One region of the Faecalibacterium sp. Marseille-Q4164 genome, then DNA from elsewhere that is predicted to be linked to it. Evidence: riboswitches for the same ligand, from Rfam matches in the RefSeq annotation. Region 1 holds a riboswitch; each other region holds the start of a gene.
The links. Region 1 has a riboswitch for cyclic di-GMP ahead of J3352_RS09365 (CAP domain-containing protein). Riboswitches for the same ligand answer to the same signal wherever they lie in the genome.
Positions count from the first base shown of each region.

Region 2: another riboswitch for cyclic di-GMP. It lies ahead of J3352_RS05815 (hypothetical protein); the one in region 1 lies ahead of J3352_RS09365 (CAP domain-containing protein).
Region 3: another riboswitch for cyclic di-GMP. It lies ahead of J3352_RS14390 (leucine-rich repeat protein); the one in region 1 lies ahead of J3352_RS09365 (CAP domain-containing protein).

Region 1 is NZ_JAFREJ010000009.1:55,667-63,191, forward strand. Features, by position in the region: gene J3352_RS09345 (sulfate/molybdate ABC transporter ATP-binding protein) at 1-80, shown strand, start outside; gene bilQ (bilirubin utilization transcriptional regulator BilQ) at 203-628, shown strand; gene bilR (bilirubin reductase) at 630-1,757, shown strand; gene bilS (flavodoxin family protein BilS) at 1,785-2,288, shown strand; cyclic di-GMP riboswitch class I at 2,408-2,483, shown strand; cyclic di-GMP riboswitch class I at 2,609-2,684, shown strand; gene J3352_RS09365 (CAP domain-containing protein) at 2,817-3,686, shown strand; gene J3352_RS09370 (hypothetical protein) at 3,796-4,308, opposite strand; gene rnhA (ribonuclease HI) at 4,305-4,769, opposite strand; gene J3352_RS09380 (ribonuclease J) at 5,173-6,975, shown strand; gene J3352_RS09385 (DHH family phosphoesterase) at 7,025-7,525, shown strand, end outside.
Region 2 is NZ_JAFREJ010000003.1:166,655-174,179, forward strand. Features, by position in the region: gene J3352_RS05805 (ATP-binding protein) at 649-2,046, shown strand; gene J3352_RS05810 (helix-turn-helix domain-containing protein) at 2,103-2,390, opposite strand; gene J3352_RS05815 (hypothetical protein) at 2,488-2,844, opposite strand; cyclic di-GMP riboswitch class I at 2,963-3,037, opposite strand; gene J3352_RS05820 (ChbG/HpnK family deacetylase) at 3,296-4,102, opposite strand; gene J3352_RS05825 (N-acetylglucosamine-6-phosphate deacetylase) at 4,120-5,307, opposite strand; gene J3352_RS05830 (hypothetical protein) at 5,311-6,252, opposite strand; gene J3352_RS05835 (PTS system mannose/fructose/sorbose family transporter subunit IID) at 6,344-7,159, opposite strand; gene J3352_RS05840 (PTS sugar transporter subunit IIC) at 7,159-7,525, opposite strand, start outside.
Region 3 is NZ_JAFREJ010000005.1:37,441-44,965, forward strand. Features, by position in the region: gene J3352_RS14390 (leucine-rich repeat protein) at 1-1,308, opposite strand, end outside; cyclic di-GMP riboswitch class I at 1,507-1,582, opposite strand; gene J3352_RS07175 (putative ABC transporter permease) at 1,824-2,873, opposite strand; gene trmB (tRNA (guanosine(46)-N7)-methyltransferase TrmB) at 2,875-3,627, opposite strand; gene J3352_RS07185 (alanyl-tRNA editing protein) at 3,784-4,968, opposite strand; gene malQ (4-alpha-glucanotransferase) at 5,094-6,635, shown strand; gene J3352_RS07195 (diguanylate cyclase domain-containing protein) at 6,830-7,525, shown strand, end outside.

The sequences.
Region 1 (7,525 bases):
AGGAGACATTGGCGGCCCCGCCGCCAAAAGCACCCGCCTGCCTGGCTGCCGCCCCGGAAAATATCATGCCGCTGGTCTGAGGCAAAAAATCGTTTTCTCCCTGCTCCCGAAACAGAAATACGGAGCAGGGAGAATTTTTTTGAAAAAAGTACTTGACTTTATCAAGTAATGCGATTATACTAGACCTTGTCAAGTAAAGGAGATGCAAAGAGTGATCCAATCGACCATATCCTTCTACGTGATGGAGTTTTACAAGCAGTTCGCAGCCTACACCACCCAGCAGCTGCAGGAGTTTGGCCTGAGCTTTGGCATGATGTATTTTGTGATCTACGTGGGCAAACATCCCGGCTGCACCCCGGCTGAGATGACCAAAAACCTGCACCTGGACTGGGGCCACTGCCAGCGCAGCGTGATCAAGCTGGTGGAAGATGGCTTTATGACCCGGGAAAAGCAGGGCCGCAGTTATCATTTGGGGCTGACCCCGGCGGGTGAGAGAGCATTCCGGACCTGTCACCAGGTATTTTTCGATTGGGATGCACAAAATTTGAGCGGGCTGACCGAAGAGGAACAGCACCAGCTCCTGAGCCTGCTGCAAAAGGCAGCACGGACGAGGAAAGAGAGTGTGTAACATGTACGACACCATCCTGAGCCCCATTGATTACGGTGGAATGCAGCTGAAGAACCGCATCATCTTTGCCCCCACCACCTTCGGCCTTTCGGACGAGGAATATCTGGCAGAGATGGAGCGGCTGGCCAAGGGCGGCTGCGCCATGATCATCATCGGCGACGTGCCGGTGGCCAAGAGCCGGTTCGAGAAGTCCCTGTTTGACAAAAAGGGCTTCGCCTTCTATCAGCAGATCTGCGAGACTGCCCACAAATACGGCTGTAAGGTCTGCGCCCAGCTCCACCAGACCGATACCGACATGATGTCCATCATCAAGTGCATCCCGGGGATGCTGATGAAAAAGATCACCCCCGACCAGCTGCGGGAGCGGATGAACGATGCCGTGGGTCCCTACATCACCAAGATGTCCCAGAAAAAGATCCATCAGATCATCGCGGGCTTTGGCAAGGCTGCTGTGCTGGCAAAGCAGGCGGGCTTTGACATGGTGCAGGTGCACGGCGACCGGATGTGCGGCAGCTTCTCTTCCGCCATCTTCAACCACCGCACCGATGAATACGGCGGCAGTGCCGAGCGCCGCGCCCGCTTTGCCGTGGAAGCTGTCAAGGCAGTGCACGCCGCTGTGCCCGGCATGGCCATTGACTACAAGCTGGCTGTCCGGCAGGAGAACCCCCATTACGGCAACGCCGGTGTGGTGGAGGAGGAACTGGCCGTGTTCGTGCCCCTGCTGGTGCAGGCAGGCGTGACCAGCTTCCATGTGACACTGGCCAACCACTCTGCGCTGGAAAACACCATCCCGCCGGCCAGCCACCCCGAGTTCAAGGAGACCGGCTGCTTCCTCAAGTTCTGCGATGAGGTGCGCCGGTATACCAGTGTGCCGCTCTGCGGTGTGGGCGGCCTGAACGACCCCGATTTTGTGGAGCAGCAGCTTGCCAGCGGCCGCATCCAGTGCGCAGCAATGTGCCGCCAGCTGCTGGCCGACCCCAACTGGGTCAACAAACTGCAGAGCGGCAATGCGGCAAAGATCCACCGCTGTGTCCGCTGCAACAAAAAGTGCCTGGGCGGCCTGATCGCCCATCAGGGCACCCGCTGTATCTATGATGCCCTGAACGCAAAAGAACAGGGAAGCATCTGATCTCAAACATAATAAAGGAGAATGACCATGAGCTACGCCATCGTTTTCAGCAGCAAGACCGGCAACACCCGCCTGCTGGCCGACACCCTTCGCGCAAGCTTGCCCCAGAATGAGTGCACCTACTTCGGAGCACCGGCCCCGGAGGCACTGGAGGCTGAGACCCTTTACATCGGCTTCTGGACGGACAAGGGCCATGCCGATGACACCCTCACCGCCTTTTTGCAGACCCTGAAGGGGAAGCGGGTCTTTTTGTTCGGCACCGCAGGCTTTGGCGGCAGTGCGGAATATTTCGAGCAGATCCTGGCAGCGGTGCAGAAATCGCTGGATGAGAGCAACACGGTCATTGGAACCTATATGTGCCAGGGCAAGATGCCCATGATTGTGCGCCAGCAGTACGAAAAGATGCTGCAGCAGCCCAACCATGCACCCAACCTCGAGATGCTGATCGAGAACTTTGACAAGGCGCTGGCTCACCCGGATGCCGCAGACCTCGACCTGCTGCGCAAAAAGGCGGCAGAGGTGCAGGCATAACGGAAGAACTCTTCAAAAAAGCAGATTTTTTGAGAAAGCTGCTCCAAAACAGTTGACAGGTTCTGTCCGATGTGGTAGGATAGCGTCGAGGAAATGGAAACGGCTCCTCAAGGTGAATTGAATATTCTCGGCAAAACAGTCGAAAGGCTGTGACGCAAAGCTACAGGGCCTGTAAAATGGCAGCCAGCTGCTTCTCAAAGAAATCTTTCTTTGGGCGACCTGCTTAGATTTTCTAGGTGTTGTTTTGCTGAGTGTATTGCAGAACAACACCTTTTTTCGTTCTCAAATTTCTTCCCAAAAGAAGAAAGGCACGCAAAACTGAATATCCTCGGCAAAGCAGTCGAAAGGCTGTGACGCAAAGCTATAGGGCCTGTAAAATGGCAGCCAGTTGCTTCTCATCACCTGAGGGTCTCCACAGCGGAGAATGGGTGTTGAGTGACCTTCATCTGAAGCATCAGATGTCGATTGCCGAGTATACCAGCAATCGACACCTTTTTTCATGGGGTAACACAAAAGAGGTTCAACACCATGCGTAACGCTTCGATGAAAGTCCTGAAGAATCTGGTCTGCTGCGCCGCATTCATCTGCCTGATGTTTGTTCTGGCAATGCCCGCACACGCAGCTTCCAAGGCCGATGAGCTGCTGCAGCTCGTCAACGCAGAGCGTGCACAGGCTGGTGTGGCTCCTCTGAGCATGGGCAGCAGCGCACTGAATGCTGCCGCACAGGCCCGTGCAAAAGAACTTACCGTCAATTACTCCTACAACCGCCCCAATGGCAGCCGCGAGTTCACCATCCTGCCGGAGTACGGTGTGGACGATGTTTCCGTGGGCGAGAACTACTGGGCAGCTGCTGAGGATGCTTCGGATGTGGTCGCCGCCTGGAATCGCTACGATTTCTTCAAGGAGCGGATGCTGGACAAGGATGCCACCTCCGTTGGCATTGGCTACTACGAGGGCGGCGAGTATGGCAATTACTGGGTGATGATCTTCACCTACGCCCGCGGCACCAGTGAGAACGGTTTTGCACAGGAAGTGCTGGCGCTGGTCAACGCTGAGCGTGCAAAGGAAAATCTGGCACCTCTGGCTATGGGCGATGCCAAGCTGCAGGCCGCCGCCGATGAGCGCGCAAAGGAAGTGGCAAAGGTCGCTTCCCACACCCGCCCCGATGGCACCAACTGTTTCACCGTGCTGAAGGAGTACGGTGTGTCTGATACCGCCACCGGCGAGAATGCCGCCTGGGGCGAGACCACGCCCGAAAAAGTCGTTGCAGACTGGATGGCTTCGGAAGGCCACCGTGTCAATATCATGGACCCCGCCGCCAAGTATATGTGCCTTGGCTACAACTACGATGCCAATTCTCAGTGGGGCCACAACTGGATCCAGATCTTCGCAAAGTAAGCGGATGACTTCCATTGAGCGTTGTACGATGAAATAAAATAAAGCAAAAAGAGATGCACCCCGCTCCCTGAACCGGTTTCAGGAAGGCAGGGTGCATCTCTTTTGTTTTTTATTCTGCTGCCATCTCAGCCACATCCTCGGGGCTGAAATCGCCCAAGGGCAGGATGAGCCGGCCCAGCGTCTCCTGCGGCAGGGCGGCAAGCCGGGCACTCTCGTCCGCAATTTCGGCAGGGCAGAGGACGTGCACGCCGTCTGCACCGGTCTCTACCCGGGCGCGGTGGCCGGTGGCAATGTACTGGATGCCCAGCCGGTCAGCCGCCGCCAGCAGGGCGGGGAAGCGCAGGTCGGCCGGGGCAGCGGTCTCCTCGGCCAGCTGGCTGGCCAGTTCGCTGGCATTCAGGGTGATGCACTCGATGCCCAGAGCCTTGGCGGCTTCCTTGGCGGCATCCACAACGGGGTCATCGGTGCACAGACGCACCACAGCGCCCATCACCGCAAAGCCCTGCTGCTGTAAAATGCGGACAGCTGCTTTGCAGCCCGTGCCGCCGCACAGGCCCACCAGCACCTTGTCCTGCTGCTCATAGGTATCGAACCCGCTGCCGGGCAGAAATGTATCGCTCATCGTCCCTGTCTCCCTCCGTGTGCCTGACTTTGTGCCACGGCCAGCTGGTCGCAGCGCTCGTTTTCCGGGTGGCCTGCGTGGCCCTTGACCCAGACATAGGTGATCTTGTGCCGGGCTTCCTGCTCCAATGCCTGTTCCCACAGGTCGGGGTTCAGGGCAGGGGAGCCGTCGGACTTTTTCCAGCCCCGGCGCTTCCAGCCCCTGGCCCAGCCCTTTTCCAGCCCATTGATGACGTACTGGCTGTCAGAGCACAGCCTCACCTCACAGGGCTCCTTGAGCTGGCGCAGGGCCTCGATAAAGGCGGTCAGCTCCATCCGGTTGTTGGTGGTGGAAGCATCGCCGCCGCTGAGCTCTTTTTCGTAGACCTTGCCGTTGAAGCGGTAGCGCAGCACTGCACCCCAGCCGCCCGGGCCGGGGTTGCCGCTGCACGCGCCATCGGTGTAAACTTCGACTTGTTTCATCTGTTTCTCCCGGAACTTGAATTTTTGGATACCTCTATTTAGAGCTATTTTTCCGGTTCTGTCAAGAGGAAAACGTATCATCCCCGGCTTTTCCGGCAAAGCTTTGAATTGACAAAGTGGACAAGAAATACTATACTGTTTGTAACAAAATGCGTATAGGGGCGCACCGATGCGGTGTGTCCGGCCGGAACGGGGCAGTGCCGCGGTCGCATCGAACAGATGGACTGACAGGGCAGAAATTACTCCGTTCCGGCCATCCCAGTGCCGAAAACGGGCATGGAAGCGAAAAATTCTATACGATGGTTTCGATGGGAGCGGCGGTGCGTTTGCTGCTCCTTCACAGCAGACAGGCCGCTCGCAAAGGGGTGTGCCTGCGTTTTGTAATTGATTTTGGAGGTACCGCATGGCACAGGTCAAAGAACAGAACCCGGCTCAGGCTCAGAACAATCCGAACAGAAACAGTGAATCCGGCGGGGAAAAGCGTACCCGCACCCGCCGCCCTTATTATAACCGGCGGCCCCGCCGCGCACAGCAGCCCAAGGAGGCCGCTGTGCCCATCCACATCTACCCGCTGGGCGGTCTGGGCGAAGTGGGCAAGAACATGACCGTGTATGAGTGCAACGGGGATATGATCATTGTGGACTGCGGCCTTGTATTCCCGGACAGTGAGATGTACGGCGTGGACATGGTCATCCCCGACTTTACCTTTGTGGTGCAGAATAAGGACAAGATCAAGGGACTGCTCATCACCCACGGCCACGAAGACCACATCGGCAGCATTCCCTACCTGCTGCAGAAGTTTGATCTGCCCATCTACGGCACCCGGCTGACCTGCGGCCTCATCCGGAACAAGCTGGAGGAGTTTGGCCTGGCAGGCAAGACCAAGTTCGTGGAGATCACCCCCAAACAGAAGATCAAGCTGGGCTGCTTTACCGTGGAGCCCATCCATGTCAACCACTCCATCCCCGATTCCGTGGCCTTTGCCATTGACAGCCCCGCCGGAACGATCATCCAGACCGGCGACTTCAAGATCGATTACACCCCGCTGGCCTGCGGCGTGACCGACCTGACCACCCTTTCGGAGTATGGTCAGAAGGGTGTTCTGGCTCTGCTGAGCGATTCCACCAACGCCGAGCGCCCGGGCTTTACCGCCACGGAGCAGAAGGTGGCCGCCGGTGTCCGCAACCTGTTTGCCCGTGCCCGGAACAAGCGCATCATCATTGCGACCTTTGCGTCCAATATCTACCGCGTCCAGCAGATCATTGATCTGGCCGTGGAGGATGGCCGCAAGGTGGCGTTCAGCGGCCGCAGCATGGTCAATAACACTGCCATGGCGCAGGAGCTGGGCTATATGCACATCCCCGAGGGCACCCTTATCAGTGTGGATGAGCTGAACCAGTACCCGCCGGAGCAGGTGGTGCTGATCACCACCGGCAGCCAGGGCGAGCCCCTGAGCGCCCTTTCCCGCATGGCCTCCTGCAGCCACCGCCAGGTGCGGGTGGGCCCCGGCGACTTCATCATCATCTCCGCCAACCCCATTCCCGGCAACGAGAAGAGCGTGACCAAGATCGTCAACGGTCTGCTCCTGCTGGGTGCGGAGGTCATCTACGAGAGCATGTATGATGTCCATGTTTCCGGCCACGCCTGCCAGGAGGAGCAGAAGCTGATGCTCACCCTGACCAGACCCAAGTATTTCCTGCCCGTGCACGGCGAGTACAAGCAGCTGAAAAAGCATGCCCTGACCGCCGCGTCTCTGGGCATTCCCACCAGCAACATCCTCATTGCCGAGAACGGCTCCAACGTTATCCTGAGCCGGGACGAGATCAAGCTGGGCGAGCCTGTCACCGCCGGTGCTGTGATGGTGGACGGCCTGGGCGTGGGCGATGTGGGCAATGTGGTCCTGCGTGACCGCAAGCATCTCTCTGAGGACGGTCTGGTCATCATTGTGGCTACCGTGGACAGCAAGACCGGCAAGGTGCTGGCCGGGCCTGACCTTGTGAGCCGCGGCTTTGTCTATGTGCGCGAGAACGAGAGCCTGATGGACGGGGCCCAGAGCATTGTGGAAAACGCGCTGGATCGCTGCGTGGAAGAGCATGTGCGCGACTGGAACAGCGTCAAGACCCGGGTGCGTGAGGCGCTGAGCAGCTATATCTACCGCCGCACCAAGCGCAGCCCGATGATCCTCCCCATTCTGATGGAGGTATAAGCCGGAAGCCGCCCCGCCGGGGCAGGCAGACCAGGAGGCAGAAGATTCCATGAAACAAAAACCGAGATGGACGTTGGAAATGCTGATCGCCGCGCTGGCAGTGCTGTGTGCACTGCTGACACTGGCGCTTCTGGTGCAGCGGCCTGCAGGCTGGCCTGCGCTGGCAGTGCTGGTGGTGCTGTGGGGCATCGGCATCTGCGTTTTCCGGTATCAGCTGCGGCGCTGGACCGCCAAGTGGGTGGCTGGCGGCAGCTTTGAAAATTCCAGGACCCAATACAGCCTGGAATCCCTCTCTCAGCCGGCGGCTCTGCTTTCTGGCGAGACGGTGCTGTGGTATAACAGCCGCTTCCGCACGGCGCTGCTGGGCGGCGAGGACCGGCTTGCAGGTAGGGCACAGAAGCTGCTGCCCGGCCTGGATACCGCACAGGCCCGCACCCCGGAAGGGCAGCAGCTCAATCTGGCCGACGGTGTGTGGAATGTGCACAGCAGTACCGTGCCGGGCGGCAGCGAGAGCATGACGCTGCTCGTGTTCAATGAGGAGACCGCCCTG
Region 2 (7,525 bases), on a different contig from region 1:
GGATTTCTCCTTTCTATCCGTATATGTAACAGTGGGCTGCTCGCACAGCCCACCCTACTATCTCAAACAGCAAAAATGCTGTGATTTATAGTTCTATACCTTTCCGTATTTGTCCCCGACATCCCCGGAAAACGAAAACTCAGTTTTCGTGTGGGAAATCTTTCAGCCGTCCGGCAGCGTACCGAATCCATAGGGTTCTCACCTCTCCGTGGTTCTCACCGAGCTGCCCGAAGGCAGAAGTATCATTATTCTGTGATGGCTCTTAGCTATGGAGAAGCTGTCATCCATTTACCGTCAACCTACCGCTCATTCCCTCAGTGGGAGATCATCGCATTTGTTACGGACGTGGCTCATCATCACAGGAACGTGACTGAAGAATGCGTGTTCAATTTTCAAGGGGCGGGATAGCTTGAGGGCTGCTTTGAACGCTTTCCGAAGCTATGGCTGTATTGTAACCGATGCGGAACGAAATGAACAGGAACTCAGAGTTCACAATTTTTGAGGAAAATAGGAAGTATCGTTCCTGTTTCTCGATGAGCCGTCAAAAATATATTTCTTGACTTTATGTAAGAAATGAAGTATTATACTCGTAAGAAACTAACTTACGAGTATATAAATTCGATAAATACACTTTGGGGAGGGAACAAAATGAGCCGATTTTACTGCCGCGATGAGGAACTTCGGAAGTTAAACAAACGATATGAGAATGGAAAGTTTGAATGCGTTGTCATTTACGGCAGACGCCGTGTTGGAAAAACTGCGCTGATCAATGAATTCTGCAAGGATAAACCGACCATTTTCTTCTCTGCCTTGAATACGACCGGAAAAGAAAATCTGGAAGCCTTGTCCAAGGCAATCATGAGTTTTGAACGACCCAATGCAGAATCATCTCCGGAATTTACAACCTACGATGCAGCATTGGACGAACTGACAGCTCTCTCCAAGGAGCAGCGGATCGTATTTGTAATTGATGAGTATCCTTATCTTGCAAAGGCTAAACCCGCTATTTCCGCAATGCTTCAGCACATCATCGACCATAAATGGACAGAGTCCCAAATGTACCTGATCCTGTGTGGCTCGTCCATGAGTTTTATGGAAAGTCAGGTTTTGGGCAAAGAAAGCCCTCTGTATGGGCGCAGAACAGCGCAATTCAAGATCATGCCGCTGGATTATAGGGAAACTGCGGTATTCCATCCGAATCTGTCTGAGGAAGATAACGCCCTGATTTATGGCATCACAGGCGGCGTTCCGCATTATATCAACAAATTGGATGTTCGGGACAGCGTAGATGAAGCACTGATGGAAAACTTGTTTGACCGTTCCAGCTACCTCTATGAGGAACCGGCCAACCTGTTAAAGCAGGAGCTGCGTGAGCCTGCAATTTATAATGCAATCATCAAGGCAATTGCAGAGGGGGCTTCTCGCCTGAACGACATCACCACAAAAGTTGGTGAAGAAAACTCTGTGGTGGCGAAGTACCTCAAAACGTTGATAGACCTTGGAATCGTCAAAAAAGAAACGCCGATCACAGAGAAACCGGGCAAAAAAACGATCTATCTTCTGGCGGACAATTTTTTTCGTTTTTGGTACCGTTTTGTGCCGGTCAATGCAAGTGCCATTGATTCGGGGCGGATCGCAAAGACCTACCCCCATGCGGTGAAGCAGTATTTTCCAGACTATATGGGCCTGATTTTTGAGAAGATGTGTCAAGACTATTTGCTCTATTATGCGAATGATCTTCCTATCGAGTTGAGTGAGATCGGGCAGTGGTGGGGAACCGACCCTCAAAAAAAGAAGCAGATCCAGATCGACATTGTCGGAACGCCGGTTGAGGGTAATGACTATATCATTGGCTCCTGCAAATACCGCAATGAAAAAATCGGTTTGGACGAACTGGAACTGATTCGGGAATATGCAGCAGTCTTTGGGAAAGGAACAAACTACCACTACTACATTTTCTCGAAAGGCGGATTTACGGACGGTCTGCTTCAGGCACAGGAACGCGGAGAAGTACAGCTGCTTACCCTTGCCGATATTTTTGAATAACACAAGAAACGCTCTTGCCGGTGTAAAACTGGCAGGAGCGTTTCTTGTTGAAGTGATTATAAAAGACCTTTGATTTTTTCAAGATGATCTATAGCGGCTTGCAGTTCATTTTGAAACTGATTCCTAGAAGGATCTCGACCCAAAAGAAGATAATCCATACTGACATGGAAGTATTCTGCAATATCGATCAGGATTTTTACAGAGCCATTGGAGCTTCCCCTTTCAAGATCGCCCAGGTGGTGATGGGAAACACCAAGTTTTTCAGCAAGTTTTTCCTGCGATAACTTCGCATTTGTACGCAAAGTAAAAATACGGTTACCAATAGCATTCGGATCAAAACTCATGTGTGACCTCCAAATTTTCGATAAAGCGTGAGAAGTCGAAAACTCGGAGTTGCTACGGATATCTAGCCGCTTGGGGCATCCACGAAAAATGGACAAATCATAACCCCGCGTTTTCACGCGGGGTTATGATTGTATAATTCTTAGCCGTTCCGTCATCTTCAACTGTTCCATCATCTGTGATTGCATTGTAATCCGCCATTGCACCTGAACCTTCGATGCTCAGTGTATATGTAGGATTCTCCGCAGCCGTATTGTTTTGTTCCACTTCCCAAGAAACACTTTCCGTCTGATCTTCTGCACCGCAAGGGCCGCTTGTTGCTGCATTTTGTGCCAGCACAGCCAAGGCAGACGTATTCCCCACCGTTTCCGCAAACGCCGTGACCGCCGAAGCAGGCACCATGGAGACGGCCATACAGCCCGCCACCAGCAAACTTACTACACGTTTTGGTTTCATAAACTTTTTCCTCCCTTATGAAGTATCCCAAACGCTTTTCCCTGCACCCGCCGCAAATGTAAAAAGGAGCCGCACCTGCCCCGAAAGGCTGGTGTGACGCTGTGGTGTACTTATGGGGAAGTGCAGCTGGCTGCCCGGTCTGGGCCCTTTAGCTTTGCGTCGCAGCCTTCCAGCTGGTTTGCCGATTCTTCTGTTTTGTGGGGGTGCTCTTTTGCATTTTATTATACCCCCCTTATATAAAAATCAAGGGGTTTTCCATGAGTTTGTCATTTGTAACAAATGCAGTCTATTTTTTAGTGCGATTTGACGGGGGGTGGGGGTGACCCTCTCAGTTAAAGACTTTGGCTGAGAGGGTTAGGCCATTACTAAGAAAACGCCGCCGCACAGGTCGCAATTCTGTGCAGCGGCGTTCCTATGGAGGATGATAAAGTATCACTTGGAAATGGCGCAGTTATTCGTACAGGGCATCAAAGTTGGTCAGTTCCACCTCATGCTCATCCAGCCAGCGACGAACCTGCGGGTCACACAGGGTCGCCAGATCACGGCAGCGGGGCAGGGTCAGGGAAGTATTGTCCAGAAGGTACTGATCCAGATAACCCGGATGGAAATGTAGGATATTGTACTCGTAGGGAGAGCTCAGGATGCCGAAGCGGTCTTCCAGCCAGTCCTCCGGGCGGCTGCCCCGGTTCAGAATCTCCATTGCGTTGCTGTTGCCCAAACTGAACAGCTCGCAGGCCGGTTTCATCGGCAGTTCTTCGGCCAGCGTATCGCCCATGTTATGGATGCCCAGCTTCTTTCCGATATCCCGGAACGCCTGCTCCATGGGCCTTGTCATGGCGCTGTGGCCCTCAAAATGCCGGGGATAATGTCCCACAAGTTCTTTGTGCCGGTCCAGCTGGGCCATGGTCTCGGTATACAGGTCCTCATAGCTGGGGTAAACTTCGCCCTTGCATTTGGCATCATTGGGATTCTCGCTCTTCCACAGATAGCTGCGGTAGAACATTCCCTCTTCGTTTACCAGCGTGGGCACCTTTTCCGGGGCGCTGACGGGGCGGTACTGCACAAAATTGGTGTGCTGGACCAGCGGCACCTCCGGGCACTCGCTCTGCCAGAGTTTCACCGCATGGGGGACGGCGGCCATGTTGCTCATCAGCGAGAGGGTGCAGACCACGCCCTCCTTATAGGCTTTGATGACACCATAGTTGTATGCCTCACTGAAGCCGAAATCATCGGCTACTACGATCAACTTCTTGCTCATAGCTGTTTCCTTTGTCCTTATCGGTTCAGATAATCCGCATTGAAGATCTTGCCCTCGGTGCTGCGGTCATAGACCTTCCGGCCCTCGGCGTAGGTGACCTGTGCCTGATAATCGTCGCTGATGACCACCAGATCTGCGTCCTTGCCCACTTCAATGGTACCCTTGCGGTCGGCAAAACCATACTTGATGCAGGGATTGAGGCAGGCCATCTTCAGGCAGGTCTCCAGCGGGATGCCAACATTGTTCACCAGATTTCTGATGTCGAACAGCACCGGCTGGCTGGAACCGCACAGGCGGCCGGTATCGGTCAGAACAAAGCCCTCCGGGGTCACATTCAGGGCCATCCCCTCAAAGATGCCCTCATACTTGCCCACCGGTGCACCGGACAGAGCCGTACAGTCACTGACCATCATGAATTTGTCGGTGCTCTTGACCTTGAAGTAGATGCCCAGCATCTCATCGCAGATGTGCAGGCCGTCGCAGATCACCTCACAGGTAACGTTTTCATTGGTCAGGGCTGCTCCCAGACCGCCGATGTCCCGGTGATGCATATCGGTCATGACGTTGCCGGTATGGGTCGCCACACTGATGCCCTTGGCATAGGCGGCCATGGCCTGCTTATAGTTGTTGTCACTGTGGGCGGCTGCCACTGTGATGCCCTGCGAGAGGAAATACTCGATGATGGGGTCCATCCCGGGGATCTCCGGTGCCAGTGCCACAAGACGCAGCCACCCGCCGCCGGCTTCCACCATGGCATGTGCCGTCTCCATACTTACCTCCGGCCAGCCGGTACGGATGCCTTTTTCACCGGTGCGGTTCAGCCAGGGGCCTTCGCTGTGGATACCCAGAATGGTTGCACCGTCCTGATCACCCTCTTTTGCCACCTCTGCCACCGCACGGATGGAATCCGGGTCGCACACCGTCGGGAAGATGTTCACGGTGCCCTGACTTGTCAGCCCCTTCAGATAACCTTTCACGGATGCGATCTGCTTTTCATGGGGGGCATTCTTATTCATGATATCATAACCGCAGGTGCCGTGGTTATGAGTATCAAAAATGCCGGGGATGATCCGCTGGTCGCCGTATTCAATGGCTTCGGGGTCGGTCGTATTTTCTGCAAAGGCAGTGATCTTGCCGCCTTCCACAGTCAGCACACCTGCCTTGGGGCCTTTCGGCGTATAAATGCGGTTGGAATGCAGTTTCATAATTCAGTTCTCCTTCTTATTTGCTTCCTGTTTTGCAAAATCGGCCAACGCCCGTTCCATCCGCTCCATCCGGGGCAGATCCAGTACATGGTCCTGTGCACAGCAGGTATTCTCCACAACAAATTCGCCTTTTTCCACTCGTCCACAGCTGAGCATCATCCCTCTGGGAAAGAGCGCCAGCAGATTCCGCTGCCGCTGTTCCTCCGGGTAGTTCCGGTCATAGACCTTATCCTCCGGCAGCAAACTGCACAGCTGTTCCGCCGCCTCTTTCCGGTACTCGCCGTGCGCCAGCGCCACTGCCGGGCCGCTGGTCAAATTGTCCAGCAGCAGAACAGTTGCCGCAGTTGGCATCTCCTGCGCCAGAAGCCGGAAGCCGTCATAGTTATCCACTGCATGGTCACAGAAGGCAAAAGCGATGTTCTCCTCACCGCTCAGGTCCTCCGCCAGCTTTACGGCAGTGGCGACCGCACCGGAACAGCGGCTGAAGTTGCAGGGGCTTGCATGGGGCAGCAGCAGCCAGACACCTACCCCCGCCAGCAGCAGTGCCGCCAGCGTCCGGGGCAGCATGGCACCGGTTCCCCGTCCGGACCAGAACATCAGGCAGGCCGCTCCGAAACAGAGCAGTTCCAGCACGCATTGCAGTGCAAGGTCTCTCCCCCGCTGCTGAACATTTTTGTCCGGATGGAACGGATAGTATTTCTGGGGCCGCAGCGCCTTTGCCGGCGTATCAAAGGGGACCGCAATGACGACCTTTGCATTTGCCAGATCCCCGGCAATCAGGTTTTCGATCTTGGAAAACCGTCCTTCCCTCTGTTGAACCCGCACCGGCCAGCCCAGCGGCGGTAGGCTCTCGTTGAGCTGCTGGGCAAAAAGATATTTCTGCTTTGCAGTGCGCCGTTTGCCCAGGGTGACACCATACAACATCATCAGGTCTTGCAATGTCATATCCGTTCTCCTTCTACAAAAAAGTCCGGCAGGAAGCGTTTTACTCCTGCCGGACTGCGGACCCCTTGCAGGATCAGGCGATCTGATTTTTTTAGAAGATTCCAAGGAATGCGCCCAGCAGACCAAAGATCAGCAGACCGATGATCAGCTGTGTGGGGCGGTTGCCCTTCTTGATTCGCCACATCATGAACAGCACCAGAGCCAAGCTCAGAATGCCCGGATAGATGGCATTAAACAGCTCGGAGACCACGATGGAGGTCTCGCCGATGTTCAGCGTCCAGTTCAGGGGGAAGCCCACGGTGGTTGCCGTCATGGCACCGACCATCATCAGGCCGAGGATGGATGCACAGCGGGTCGCAACGCTCATCAGGCCGCTGTTAAAGACGGTGTCGATGAAGCTGGTGCCCAGTGTATAGCCCAGTTTCAGCAGGAACCATTTGAGCAGGGACTGCGAAATACCGTACAGCAGGATGAAGATGAAGGTGCCGAGGATGTTGCCCTGCGAGCACAGACCGATTGCGATACCGGCACCGATGACACGCAGGCAGTTGAAGAAGATGGAGTCGAACATACCGGCGGTGGGGCCCATCAGAGAGGCCTTGATGGCATCAATGGTCTCGCCGGGAACTTTACCGTCGTGGCAATCCTTCTCCAATGCGTAGCACAGACCTGCGATAAAGTTGAATGCGACTGCGTGGGTATTGAAGAAGGACTGATGGCGGGCATAAGCGGCCTTCTTGCCTTCGATATCGTCGCCATAAATACTCTCCACGGCGGGGGCCATGGTCATGGTGAAACCATTGGCTTCCATCTTGGTCATGTTGAAGTTCGCAAAGACCAGATGGCTGTTCCAGAACATCTTTTTGAGGATCTTATTTTCCTCTGCGCTGACAACTTTCTTTTCCATCAGAAGAAATCCTCCTCACTGTTGGCAGGGGTAGCAGCACCCGCAGCGGGGGCAGCGGCCACAGCGTTCTTTGCATCAATGATGCGCTTGTCAATGAAGAACAGGGTCAGGGCGATGGCAGCGCCGATCACAGCGATGCCAAGGCTGCTCAGGCCCAGGCTCTTGGCGCAGATAAAGCCGACAAAGAAGAACACGGCGATATCGGTGGACCAGATCATGGACAGCAGGATGCCGAAACCGACGGCGGTCATCATGGTACCGGCAGCGGCCAGACCTGTCATGACCCATGCGGGGCAGGCAGCCAGACCAGCCTGCAGACCCTCGATGCCAAAGGCAACGCCCAAGAAGATGATTGCCGCACCGGGC
Region 3 (7,525 bases), on a different contig from region 1:
CAGGCCGCTGTCCTTCCACAGCTGGTTGTTTTCGTCGAAGGTCACGGTAACAAGAGCACCCTCGTAAACATTGCCCTTGTCGCTGGCGGCGTTGTCATCGTAGGTAAAGGTGCCGACTTTCACAGTCAATTCATGGTCGGGGATGGCTTCCCACTTGGCGTACAGGGTGGTATCGCCGGAAACGGTATCGTTTTCAACATCAAATGCTTTGGTCAGTTCTTTGTCGGTGTACCAGCCGCCAAACGTATACCCGGCGGCGGTGGGTTCTGCAACTTTTGCAAGCTTGTCGCCAGTGTAAATAGTCTGAGCTACGGGTGCGGTGCCGTGGCCGTTCATTTCAAAAGTGACGGTGCAAAGATATTTCAGCACAGTAGGATTTTTGAAATTTCCATTATCCGTTTGTTCAAAGTTCGAACTGTTAATTAAATTATCCCATTGGTCAGCAGTACCTTTATAAACGACATTTTCTAAGGAAGAACATTTCAAAAATGCCTTTTGAACAACTTTTTTCACACTATTTGGAACAGTAACTGTTTTTAATTTTGAACATTCAGCAAACATTGCTCGCTCAATACTTTCAACGCCATCAGGAATGACAAATTCATCAAGGCTACTGCATTGATAAAATGCATGATGGTCAATATTAGTTACGCTTGAAGGAAGGGTGAGGCTCTGTAAACTAGAATTGCAATGGAATGCGTTCCCACCAATACTTTTTAGTCTTGAGCCTTCTTGAAAAGTGAATTTTTTAATACACCAATCATCATAGAATGCGTTTTCGCCAATAGTTTCTACCTCACGGGGAAGTTCAAATTCTCTAATTGCACAGCAATTTGCGAATGCGTCATGGTCAATCAATTTCAACTGACTTTCACTATCAAAAATAACATTAACAAGACCGGAGTTAGTGTGCAAGTCACCACACTGGCGAAATGCGTATGCCCCAATTCTTGTTATAGTTTTTGGTATTTTTATACTAACAAAATTTGGCTTTCCAACATAATCTTTATAGGGAGTGCTGTCTACCAGTCGGCAATCAAATGCACGGTCACCGATTTCTGTAACGGTATATGTTGTACCATTATTTACAACTGTTTCAGGAATTACTCTCTCCGTCTGTACTTCCACAGGCCCCACAACGGAGACAGTGGAACTGCTCAGTTTCTTATATCGCAAACCTTGATAATCAAATTCATCTTCTCCACGAGCGGGAATATCTGCCGCAAATGCCGTGACTGCCGACAGGGGCAGCATGGTGATCATCATGCAGACCGCAACCAATAAGCTGATCAAACGCTTAGGTCTCATAATTCTTTACTCCTTTTCAATGATTTTCCCAAAACTCTCTTTATTTCAGCCAAAACAAAAGAGCGCCGCACCGGCCAAACGGCTGGTACGACGCTCTGAACCCTTGTAGGCCCGCTGTGCGCTCGCTCTCCTGAAGGGAAGCCGACGCATCTTCACAAGGAGGTGCAAGGTTTCGTATTACCTTACCCGGAGAGAATAACGTGCAGCTGGCTGCCATGTTACAGGCCCTGTAGCTTTGCGTCGCAGCCTTTCGACTGGTTTGCCGATTCTTCAGTTTTAGCGGAAATGGCATTTTGCACAGAACAAGATACGCTTTTCTTTTTTTTTTGTCAATATGACGAAAGAAAGTTTGGAGAAGTATACAAAAGAAGTGTACAATGTGAAAAACATAAAGAAAACAAAATCGTGCAGCAGAACAAGATCTGCCTGACTTTATGGAGAATGCAGTGCAAGAAAAATGCCCCTGACCGAAAGAAGCCGGTCAGGGGCATTTGGGGTTGCTGCAGCGGGCAGGGTCAGTGCCTGCGCTCGTACTTCAGGCGCTCCCGCAGCTCGTCCAGAGAGCGGTGCTTTTCGCCGTGGCGCAGCTTGGGGTAAGCGCGGAGCATACGGCCCTTGCCAAAGTACTTGGAGCTCCGGGTGCGGGCGCGCATCTCCTCGCTGCGGGCCTGCAGCTCTTCGGCCAGCTGTTCCAGACGGAGCAGCTCTGCCGTGCGCTCTGCGGTGCCCTTGGCAGCCAGCTTGACGGCAGTGGCGGCCTCAGAGGCATTGAGCCGGGCCTCCTGGGAGGACTTGCGGGCAGCCTCCATGGCCTCGTCGGCCTTGGCGCGCAGGGCGGCAGCGGCATCCCGGGGGCTCAGTTTGGCGGCATTGTCCCGGGCCTCGGCAGCCGCCAGCTTGAGCTGCAGGCGGCTCTCGTCCATCTTCTGGTCCACATCCATGGCGGTGGTGCCCAGCAGCTCGGTCATGGCATCGGACACGGCGTGCATACTGTCGGCCACCTTTTCCAGGGCATCCAGCTCACGGGCCAGGTCAGAGGCCGCAAAGGCGGTCACCACCACGTCGGCGGCGTAGCAGGCGTACAGGATGCACATGAGGACAAAGCCCACCATCTGGGGGACCATCGCCACAAAGCCCGCGATCACGGGGTGAACGGCCTTCATCACCACAACGGTGCCCACGCCCCACAAAAGGGAGAACTCCAGGCAGATATATCCGCCGATGTTGAAGGGGAAGTCGCTGTAATCCCACCACCGGGTGTGGTAGAGCTTGTAGAGCGCCCAGCCGCCCACCAGCTCCAGCACGCTGGGCAGGATCACGCCGCCGATATAGAGCAGCAGCAGGTTGTCTGCCAGCGGCGAAAGGGTGAACAGCACGATGATCATGCCAAAGCCGTAGATGGGGCAGACCGGGCCGTTCAGAAAGCCGCGGTTCACCAGCTGGCCGGTGGAAACGGCGGCATAGATGACCTCCAAACACCAGCCCAGGCAGGAGTAGATCAGGAAAAACGCCAGGATCTGATACAGCGAAAAGCCGCAGACCATGGTGTTGACAAAAAAGGACATCTTACTCCTCCTTTGCGGCGGCAGCGGCTTCCTCCGCAGCCTTCCTCTTTTTCAGGACCTTGGGCTCGATCCAGGTCACGGCGGCATCGCCGGGCAGCTTTTTGGCGATCAGGGCCTTGATCTTGATGCCCATCTCGGTGAACATCCCCTCGTGCTCGGTGCGGATGTTCCACTCCGGCTCGTTTTCGTGCAGGTCAAAGGTCTTCCAGGTGATCTCGTAGCCGGAAGCGGGGAAGTACTCCAGGCTGTCGCGGAACAGGTCGTCGTCATCGGTCTTGAAGTAGATCTCGCCGCCGTCCTTCAGGAATTCGCGGTACTGGATGAGCTGGCGGGGATAGGTGAGCCGGTGCTTGTTGGAGGAAGCGTTCTTGCTCCACGGGTTGCAGAAGTTGATATAGATGCGGCTGACGGTATCCTGGGCGGTGAGCACGCCTTTGATGCGCTCGATGTCGGTGCTCATGATCTTCACGTTATCGATGGGGCGGCCTGCCTCGGTGTAAGCGGCCTCGATCTTGCGCTTGGCAAGGATCAGCACCTTGTCGGTGATGTCGATGCCCAGATAGTTGTTTTCCGGGTGGGCGCAGGCCAGCTGGGAGAGGAAGCCGCCCTTGCCGCAGCCCAGTTCCAGCACAAAGGGCTGCTCCGGGCGGGCATACTGTGCGTGCCACTTGCCGCCCCAGATCAGGGGCTCGTGGACGTGGAAATCGGCGGCCATCAGCTCATCGTGGGCGTAGGGTTTGAAACGCATTCTCATAGTTTGTAATTCTCCTTGATGTTGTGTGACTCCTTCAGCCGCCTTCGGCGGCAGCTCCCTCAGCGAGGGAGCCACCGGCGAAGAGGGAAAGCTTTCCGTACAGCCAAAGCCTCCCTCATTGAGGGAGGTGGCATCGCGCAGCGATGACGGAAGGAGTTATTTCGTCTTTCTCAAAAATTCTTCCACTTGTTCCGGTGCAGCGGCGCAGCTTCCCTGACAGATGCCGGGTTTGCCGCCGCCGCGGCCATTGAGGGCGGCGTTCAGGGTTTTGGTCAGGGCACGGACATCGCCGCCCGCCTGGGCAAGGCAGTAGCCGGTGCCCTTTTCGTTGGGGGTCAGGGCCGCGCACAGGCCGGTGGTGGCTTCGGTCAGGCGGACAGCCAGCCGGTGCAGGCCGTCCGGGTCCAGCCCCGGCACGATGCGGATGGCATCCGCACCGGGTGTTACCTGCGCGGCCAGCGCGTCAAAGAGCTGGCTGCACAGCCCGAAGTGGGTGAATTTCAGGGCGGTGTACTCGTCATACACCCGGTGCACGGCGTTGGCCGTCTCGCTGGCCTTGGCGCTGAGCAGGGCACCGATCTCTGCCTGCCGTGCCCGCATGGCCTGCGCGGCTTCCAGCGCGCGCCCGCCGCAGACGACGCTCAGGCGCACGCCGCCCTTATAGTTTTCGGCGGCCAGGATCTTGATCTGGCCCACCGCGCCGGTAAAGGCGGTGTGGGTGCCGCAGCAGGCACAGACATCCGCCCCGGGGATGGTCACGATCCGCACCTGCCCCTCGATCTCCTTTTTGGAGCGGTAGGTCAGGGCGGCCAGCTCCTCCCGGGTGGGGTAGGTGATGTTCACCGGCACATTCTCCCAGATGATGCGGTTGGCGGCAGTCTCGGCTGCTTTCAGCCCCTCGGCGGAGATGGGGATGTTCGTGTCCATCCGCACGGCATCGGAGCCGATGTGGAAGCCCACGTTCTCGGCCCCGAACATGCTGTGCAGGATGCCGGAGAGGATGTGCTCGCCGGTGTGCTGCTGCATCTTGTCAAAACGCCATGCCCAGTCGATGGCCTGTGCGGCTTCGGCCCCGGGCACCGCCCCGGCGGGCAGGGAAGTGACCATGTGCCAGATGACACCCGCCTGCTCGTGGACATCGGTGACGGTCAGCACCGTGCCGTCGGCAAGGGTCAGGGTGCCCCGGTCGGCAGGCTGGCCGCCGCCCTCGGGGTAAAACACCGTGCCGTCCAGCGCGATGCGCCCGCCGCCGGTCCGGCTGTCCGGCTCTGCGGCTAGAATATGCCCCACCGCCTCCCGGCGGTAGGCATCGTGTTCATAGTATTTTTCGGTTGGCTGCATAAGCACCTCCTAATATAAAAACAAGTATACCACGTTTTTTGCCTGTGGAAAATAGTCTGCGGTTATGTTATGATAGAAAACAGACAAGCCCCAGCAAAAAAGTTTGAGACGAGGAAGGATTTACAATGCGTGAAAGTGGTATTCTGATGCCGGTGTCCAGCCTGCCCGGCCCCTACGGGATCGGCTGCTTTGGCAAAAAGGCAGAAAAATTTGTGGATTTCCTTGCGGCGGCAGGCCAGAAGATCTGGCAGATCCTGCCCCTGAGCCCCACGGGCTATGGGGACAGCCCCTACCAGAGCTGCTCTGCCTTTGCGGGCAACCCTTATTTCATTGATCTGGATGCTCTGAAAGCCGAGGGGCTGCTGACAGCCGCCCAGCTCAAGGCCGAGCCTTGGGGCAAGGACCCGCTGAACGTGGATTACGGCACCCTGTACACCAGCCGCTACAAGATCCTGCGTGCCGCCTATGCCGCCTGGCGCAGGCAGTGTGCAGGCCAGCACGGCTGTGCCCATTACTATCCGGATGCGTACTATGCCTTCACGCTGGAAAACGAGGGCTGGCTGGAGGATTATGCCCTCTACATGGCCCTCAAGACCGCCAACGGCATGAAGAGCTGGACCCAGTGGCCCCGGGAGTACCGCAAGCGGGAGCCGCAGGCGCTGGAAGCTTTTAAGGCAGAGAACGAGGAAGAGATCGGCTTCTGGAAGTTTCTGCAGTACGAGTTCAGCATCCAGTGGAAGAAGCTGAAAGCCTACGCCAACGCCAACAACGTGCAGATCCTGGGCGATATCCCCATCTATGTCTCGGCAGATTCCGTGGATGCCTGGATGGGCGGCCCGCTGTTTGAGCTGGATGCAGACGGCGGCTTTGCCCGGGTGGCAGGCTGCCCGCCGGATTACTTCTCGGCAGACGGCCAGCTCTGGGGCAACCCGCTGTACAACTGGCCCTACCATAAGCAGACCGGCTATGCCTGGTGGATCCAGCGTGTCCGCCATGCGCTGGGCATCTATGACCTGCTCCGCATCGACCACTTCCGCGGTTTTGATACCTACTGGGCCATCCCGGCAGACAGCACTACCGCCAAGACCGGCAAGTGGGAGACCGGCCCCCGGATGGAGCTGTTCAACGCGCTGGAAGGTGCGCTGGGCAAGCTGCCCATCATCGCCGAGGATCTGGGTGAGCTCTTCCCCAGTGTGCGGGAGCTGCTGGCAGACAGCACTTTCCCGGGCATGAAGGTGCTGCAGTTCGCGTTCGGCGGCGGGGACAGCGAGTACCTGCCCCACAACCACGTCAAGAACAGCGTGGTCTACCCCGGTACACACGACAACACGACGCTGACCGCCTGGTGGGACGAGAGCGCATCGGCCAAGGAGAAGGCTGTGGCCGCCGCCTACCTGCATCTGACCGGCTGTCAGCCCACCGCAAAGGAGGTGGCCGCTGTCAAAACAGAGGCGGCCCGCACCGCGCTGCTCCGGGCTGCGCTGGGCTCTGTGGCCGACCGTGCCATCATCCCCATGGCCGACTGGCTGGGCCTGGGCGAGGAAGCCCACCTGAACAGCCCCGGCAAGCTGGGAGGAAACTGGAGCTGGCGCGCCGCCGATGGGTTCGACACTGCCGCGCTGGCAAAGCGCATTCTGGCGGAGTGCGCCGTGTACTGCCGTACATAACCGGGCCGGAAACCCGGAGTGTGTTTAGCAGTTTGACGAAAATGTAAAAAATTACGTTAAAGTTTGTGCGTTTTGCTGGAAACGCCTGGCACAAGATGGTATAATTCCGGTAATGGGGCTGCGCTTTCAGCGGCCGTGTGGCAAAGCTGTGCCGGGAGGGAGAGAGTCCGGCACCGGATAATGGGGAAAAACGCATGAAAAAAGAATGGACGGAACAGGATCTGCGCACCTTTGCAGAAAACGCACAGACCGCCTTTGAGGACGTGACCCTGACGGAAGCCGATGAGGAGGCCGCGGACACCTGGCAGGACGATGGCCTGCAGGTGGATTATGTCCTGCGCAATGGGCAGGTGGACTGCGTGCTGCGCCGCCTGATCGAGGCGGACGGCAAGCTCTGGCAGCTGCAGATGACGGCTCCGCTGGCGGGCAGCGACCTGCCGGAGGATCGGATGACCGCGCGGGAGCGGGAGCTCTGCCGGGACGATATGAATCACGATTTCCTGACCGGCGTGTTTAACCGCCGCTATTTTGAAACGGAGTTCTGCACCCGGCTGGATGAGTGGACGGATGCTCACCGCTGTGCTTCGCTGGCGCTGGTGGCGCTGGACGATGAGGACGGGATGCGCACCCGGCAGGGCGATGCCGTGATGAACCAGCTGGTCTGTTTTGTGGCCAACCAGTGGAAAAAGTATTACGACCGCCCTGCAGAGCGGGTGGTCTGCCGCCTGACGGACACGCTGTTCGCCATCGGCTGCGCGGATAAGAACTGCGCAGAGCTGGCCGAGGAGCTGAACGGCATTTATGCCGAGATGCCCCGCGCGTGCGTGGCATCGATGGGCCTGATGCGCCGGGTGCCCTTTACCCAGTCCATCGGCTGCGCCTGCACCGGC